DNA from 2 places in the Pseudomonas sp. VEM90 genome. Region 2 is predicted to be linked to the other one. Evidence: riboswitches for the same ligand, from Rfam matches in the RefSeq annotation. Region 2 holds a riboswitch; the other holds the start of a gene.
What was found. Region 2 has a riboswitch for cobalamin ahead of ACYCCG_RS23815 (TonB-dependent receptor). Riboswitches for the same ligand answer to the same signal wherever they lie in the genome.
Positions count from the first base shown of each region.

Region 1 (3,338 bases), on a different contig from region 2:
CAGTCGAGTTGACCCAGGCCATGGCCCTGAAGCTGTAGCTGCAATTGCTCGCGCATATCCCAGCGCTCGCCAACGGTGTCGAAATCCTGGGGCTCGATGCTGCCTTGCTCGATGCGCTCCAGCGCCGCAATCACCGGTCCCACTTGGGCCAGGTCGGCCAGCGTGGCGCTGCGCTCGATGACTTGCTGGTCCAGCAAATGGACAGGTCCGAGGCGCCGACAATGGCCGCTGCTCGGTTCACGCTGGCCGGCAAGAATCTGCCCTAGCAGGCTTTTGCCCACGCCATTGCGCCCGACCAGGCCGGTGCGGCGTTGGTCGAAGGTTTCGTTGAGGTTGCTAAACAGCGGCCTGCCATCAGGCAAGGCCAAGGAGACGCTGTCCAGCGTCAGAATCGACGTGTTCGTCATGCACAACTCCACAAATGCCGCGACATCTCCGGTACGAACCGGAGGCTGAAGACTGGCCGTCGAACAGACGGCGGCATCAATGGCGCATTGGACGAACACCTCGTAATTTAGAGACTGCGTAGCCTAACGGCCCTCTGGGGCCGGGTAAAGCACCGGCTGCCGGTTGGGGCTCAGCGCTGCGTCTGCAAGCGCTTGGCCCAGTCTCCGCCGTGGCCGTGCGCGCAGGCTTCTTCACTGTCGAATCGCACATGCCAGGCCGGATGGTCCAGCTCAATGCCGGCTTGCTCCAGCGCCAGGCCGGTAAGCGCCAGCATGCGCGCCTTCGCATCACCGACCACGGCCGCTGCCTTGTCGGCCTCTTGCTCGAATACCCAGGTGATACGCAGGCTGCTCGGAAAGTCCTCGGGGTCGAGGCGATGGGTAAGCCAACTGAAGCCGACAATTTCTGCCTTGGCGGCTTCGCAGGCATCGGTCAGGCACGCAACCAACCCCCGCTCCAGGCGACTTATCTCGCGTTTGCCCAATGCCTTCATGGGTTGGCCTCGTCATCGATCTGCTGGCAAAAGCGCAGGCGGTTGCCGAACGGGTCCCATACCTGCATCTGCAGGCCCCAATCCAGGCGCTCGGCCTCGGGCCGGGCGAAACCGTACTGTTTACCCTGCAATTCACCCTCCAGCGCGCGCAGGTCGTCGAGGCGGGCGAACACGGTCGAGCCAGGGCAGGCATCGCCATGGTGCTCTGAAAGGTGCAGGATCAGGCCATCACGGTGGATCTGCATGTACAACGGCAAGTCCGGGCTGAAGCGGTGCTCCCAGTCCAGGCTGAAACCCAGGAAGTCGAGGTAGAACTCCTTGGCCTTGTCGATCGAGAATATGCGCAGTACAGGTATGGCGGGGGCGAGGGGCATGGTGCGTCCTTGACCGTGGATAAGGCGCCACTGTAGCGCACTTGCGCCCAGCGTTGTCGACCGGCCCCGCAGCAATGGTTGACCACCCGCCAGCCACTGCGTAGCCTTGCCACTTCGAGGTTCTTCGGCCTGGCCGAAGCTAAGACGGGAACGCGGTACAAGCCGCGGCTGCCCCCGCAACTGTAAGCACCGACAACGGATCGACACAGCCACTGCGCCAGCGCGCGGGAAGGCGTCATCCCGCCAGCCCGCCGTTCGACTGAACGGGGCATGGAACGGTGCAAGCCAGGAGACCTGCCTCGTCACGTTTTCGACTTTCAACCGGGCGGGGTGATCCGGTGGCGAACAAGCCCGGCCGGCCTGGCCTGCGGCTGTCGTCCTGCATGCCCGCGCCACACTGCCAAGGGCAATGCGACATGAAAACACTGGCCAAGCTACCCGTCACCATCGTCACCGGCTTCCTCGGCTCGGGCAAGACCACCTTGCTGCGCCACATGCTCGACAACGCCCAGGGCCGCCGCATTGCGGTCATCGTCAACGAATTTGGTGAACTGGGCATCGATGGCGAAATCCTCAAACAGTGCAGCATCGGTTGCACCGAGGAAGAAGCCAGCGGCCGCGTCTACGAGCTGGCCAACGGCTGCCTGTGCTGCACCGTGCAGGAAGAATTCTTCCCGGTGATGCGCGAGCTGGTGGCCCGCCGTGGCGACCTCGACCACATCCTCATCGAAACCAGCGGCCTGGCCCTGCCCAAGCCATTGGTACAAGCGTTCCAGTGGCCGGAAATCCGCAACGCCTGCACCGTCGATGCGGTCATCACCGTGGTCGACAGCCCGGCCGTGGCCGCTGGCACCTTTGCCGCCTACCCGGACCAGGTCGATGCCCAGCGCAAGCTCGACCCTAACCTGGATCATGAATCGCCCTTGCACGAGCTGTTCGCTGACCAGTTGGCCAGTGCCGACCTGGTGGTGTTGAACAAGGCTGACCTGATCGACGCCGAAGGCCTGGCCAAGGTGCGTGCCGAGGTGGCCGAAGAACTGCCGCCGGCGGTGAAAGTGATCGAGGCCAGCAGCGGCAAGCTGCCACTGGAGGTGCTGCTGGGCGTGGGTGCCGAGTCCGAGGCGCATATCGATGGCCGCCGAACCCACCACGATTCGCACCACGATAGCGACGATCATGACGATCATGACCACGACGCTTTCGATTCCATCTCCATCGACCTGCCGGAAGCCGACGAAAGCCTGCTGCTCGATGCATTGACCCAGTTGGTGGTGGAGTTCGGTATCCTGCGCGCCAAAGGCTTCGCCGCCATCCCGGGCAAGCCGATGCGCCTGCTGGTACAAGGCGTGGGCACCCGTTTCGACAAGCACTTCGACCGCGCCTGGCGCGCCGACGAGCCGCGCATCACCCGCCTGGTGCTGATCGGCCAGGACCTCGATGCTGCCCAGCTGGAGGCGCGCCTGCGCCAGGCGCTGGGCGCCTGACCCATGCACCTGCTGCGGACCCAGCCCGGTGGTTTCGTACCGGATGACAGCATTGCCGACCTCGGCCAGACACCCGCCGAGCTGGTGATTCTCTGCAGCGGCGATTCACACCTGGCATTGCTCGCCGACACCGCCGAGCAATTGCCCGAAGACTTTCCCAGCCTGCGCCTGGCCAACCCGATGCAGGTGCAGAACCATGCCTCGGTCGACCTGTATGTCGACCAGGTGCTGCGCCACGCCAAGGTCATCCTGGTGTCGCTGCACGGTGGCGTTGGTTACTGGCGCTATGGTGTCGAACAACTGGTCGAGCTGGCCGCCCGTGGCGTGCAGCTGATTCTGGTGCCGGGCGATGACCGCCCGGACCCGGAGCTGACCTGCCTGGGCAACGTCCGCGGTGAACAGGCCGAGCGGCTTTGGCATTACCTGCGCCAGGGCGGCAAGGCCAATGCCATCAACCTGTTCAACTGCCTGGCCAGCCAGTGGCTGGGCCGCGACTATGCCTGGGACGAGCCGCAGCCTTTGCCGCGCACCGCGGTATAT
Region 1 covers NZ_JBTRAR010000025.1:35,080-38,417, forward strand. The annotation lists gene ACYCCG_RS21335 (ATP-binding cassette domain-containing protein) at 1-407, opposite strand, end outside; gene ACYCCG_RS21340 (hypothetical protein) at 578-940, opposite strand; gene ACYCCG_RS21345 (glyoxalase superfamily protein) at 937-1,314, opposite strand; cobalamin riboswitch at 1,415-1,630, shown strand; gene cobW (cobalamin biosynthesis protein CobW) at 1,731-2,798, shown strand; gene cobN (cobaltochelatase subunit CobN) at 2,802-3,338, shown strand, end outside.
Region 1: another riboswitch for cobalamin. It lies ahead of cobW (cobalamin biosynthesis protein CobW); the one in region 2 lies ahead of ACYCCG_RS23815 (TonB-dependent receptor).

Region 2 (3,338 bases):
TAACGCTCATCCACATAACGCGCCCCCAAGCCGGCCTCTACCTGCTGGCCGAAGCCTTTGCTCAACCAAAGGTTGGCGGTACGGCGTGGCACGTTGGCTGGCCGGTTGCCTGCGCGGTCCTGTGGCAGGCCGCCGACCATTTCGTCGAAGTCGTCGTACTTGGCGCGTACCAGCGATGCATTGGCCGACACCTGCCACTGATGGGCCAGGGCCAGCTCCAGCGTCGCTTCCAGGCCATCGGAGGTCTGCTGCCCGGCTTGTTGCTTCTCGTGCGTGATCGGGTCGTCGACCAGCAGTTTTTTCTTGACGATGTGGTAGGCGGCAAGCGTCCATTCGCCACGCCCCTCCCAAAAGCGCTGCTTGATGCCGGCCTCGGTCTGCTTCGCCTCGGTCAGGTCATAGTGCATCTGTGCGGGGCTGAGGCTGATGAGGTTGTTGACCCCGTCCTCGCTGGTTGAGTACTGGCCGTACAACGACAGGTCGTCGTTGAGTGCAAACACCAGCCCGACACGCCAGTTGCCACCTTGCAGGCTACGATCGCTGCGGCTGTCGTTGGTCAAGTTATTGCGGTCGATGTGGTTCTGGTCGCGACGCACGCCGGTAACCAACGACAGGCGATCGCTCAATTGCAGGCGGTTTTCGGCAAACAGGGCAAAGGTATGGGTGGTCGAGAGCGTTTGCGGCCGCAACGGCGAGGCGCTATGGAACCCGCCGGGCTGTGGCTGCCACGGGTCGACGTAGTCGCCGCCGACATCGTTGTAGGGTGAATTGCTGTCGACGTTGAAGCGCACCTTGTTGTACTCGGCACCGAGCACGGTCTTGCTGGCCAGGCCGAACAGGGTGTGGTCGAAGGTGAAGGTCTGGCGGTCACCGAACTGTTCCTGGTTGTGCTTGATCTCCAGGTAGCTGCCGCGCAGCAGCTGCTGACGCCCGCTGTCCCAGCTGTAGTCCTCGGCGTTGCGCCAGTGACGGCGGCTTTTGATGTAGTACAGCTGGTTGCTGGCGCTGATCTGGTCGTTCAGCGCCCAGTCGGTTGTCAGCCGGGTCCATTCATCAACGTACTGCTGCACGTCGTTCTGTACGTTGTAGTTCTTTTTGCGCAGGCTGCTGCGGTAGTGGCCGTCGATCAGCGGGGTGCCGTAGTAGTTGGCAGGTTGTGCATCGCCGCGATCATGGGCCAGCGTGAAGCTGAGGTCGTCACTGGCATCGAAACGCAGTGCGGCACTCAGGGCCAGGCTACGTGAAGCGGTGCGGTCGACCCAGCCATTGCCGGCCTGCTGGTTCAGCGTCAGGCGGTAGCTCAGGCGCTCGCTGAGGCTACCGCCGCTGTCCAGGCCGAGCTGCTGGCGGTCCCACGAGCCGTAACCCAGGCGCAGGTGGTTGCGCACTTCGCCGGCAAAAGGTTTTTTCGGGATCACGTTGATCACCGCGCCGGTGGCGCCTTCGCCATGCAGTACCGAGGCGGGACCGCGAATCACCTCGATGCGTTCGACCATCCACGGGTCGACCGGGAAGGTCTGGGTGCCGGCACCGGTGTACAGGCGCGCGCCGTCGAACAGGGTCATCACCGAGCTGTGGCCGGCAAAGCCGCGGGCAGACAGGCCTGTACCGCCGTCCCCCGGTGAGCCGACGAAGGTAATGCCCGGCGAGCGGGTCACTGCATCCTGCACCGTGAGGTTGTTGCGCTGCTGAATCTGCCGTTCGCTGATACTGCTGGTGCTGGCCGGTGTTTCCAGGGCGCTGAGGCCAAGGCGCGAGCCGGCCTGGGTCGGCGTGGCCAGGTCGATGGCGCGGCTGTCGAGGGTGTCGGTGATGGCCGTGGAAGGCAGGGCCAGAGGCTGCGGCTCGCGCTCATCAGCCAACGCCGGCAGGGCGACGGCCAGGCAGGCCGCCAAGGGGTGAAGCTTGAACATACGGGACATGTCGTTCCACTGCTGCAGGAATGAATGGATCCCGGTGGAAAACACGCAAAGGCGAACCATGCAGGCAGGCGCGCGCACGGATTCCGGCCTGCGCCCGCCCACCGCGGGTTGCCAAATGAAGCTCCAGGCCGGTCTCCGGGCTTGCGAGGGGCATGAAACCTTCACCTTCCCATGCTTGAGCACAGTGGTATCTCGAAGGATTCGCTCGCTTACCGTTGCGGGGGCAGCACCGGACTTGTCGTGGGCAACACGACGCACCGGTTTCCCGTTTCACCCTGCGCGCGGCGGCGCAGGGCACCTGAAACTGGCGCGCATCTGACCACTGAAATGCTGGGGCGTCAAATGTTGGTGTGCTGTGAATGCTGAGAAAAAACAACAAGTTGTGCGTTTTTGCGGCGCCGAGACCAAATGTGGCTTGAACACCAGGCCCCAGCTTGACGAGCTTGGTGTGAAGGCAGGCTTGCCTGAAATCGCTAGCGTCCGCGGCGGCGCGATACCCGTGCCTCGATGTTCTTGCGCCCGATCAGCAGGGGGGGCTTTTCCACCACCGGCTCATCCGCCAGCCACTTGTACATCACCAGGCAGTCCACCAACCCCAGGCGGGCATGACGATAGGCCTTGGGCAAACGGCCGACTGTTTCAAAGCCCAGTTTGTGCCATAGCGCCACGGCCACTGCGTTGCTGGCTACCACCGAGTTGAACTGCAAAGCCAGAAAGCCTTCCTGGCGCGCCAGCTTTTGCGAGTGCTCGCACATCAAGCGCGCCACGCCCCGGCCGCGCGCCTGTTCGCAGACCATGTAGCCGCAATTGCCCACATGCGCACCAGGCCCGGCAGCATTGGGCTTGAGGTAATACGAACCCAGTAGCTCGCCATCTTCTTCAGCCAGCAGCGTGTGCAAGGGCAGCTCCAGCCACAGCTGGCGGGCCTGTTCGAAGCTCAGGGCCGGGTCGAAAGCGTAGGTTTCACGGGCTTGGACAATGGCCTGGAAGGTGGGCCAGAAACGATCGAAATCGTCCGGCGTCATGGGGCGAATGTGGATCATGCGGGTTCCTGCGCGGGGTGAGCCGCTCAGTCTGGGTGGCGCGGCGTCGTCGCGCAAGGGCGACGACGCCGTTTGTGCTCAACCGTTGGCCTTGCCCACCGCATCCATTGCACGGGCCGAGTACACCAGCGCGGCACCGGCGTTCATGGCCACGGCCACGCCGAGGGCCTCGGCAATTTCCTCGCGGCTGGCACCCGCTTTGACGGCCTGCTGCGAATGCACGGCGATACAGCCGTCGCAGCGGGTGGTCACAGCCACAGCCAAGGAGATCAGCTCGCGGGTCTTGGCATCCAGGTGGTTGGTCTTGGCGCCTGCACCGCTGGCGGTCATGTAGCCGGCTACGGTGTCGGGTGAGAGTTGCTTGAGATCGCCG
Region 2 covers NZ_JBTRAR010000031.1:56,340-59,677, forward strand. The annotation lists gene ACYCCG_RS23815 (TonB-dependent receptor) at 1-1,922, opposite strand, end outside; cobalamin riboswitch at 2,032-2,239, opposite strand; gene ACYCCG_RS23820 (GNAT family N-acetyltransferase) at 2,396-2,965, opposite strand; gene ACYCCG_RS23825 (carboxymuconolactone decarboxylase family protein) at 3,044-3,338, opposite strand, start outside.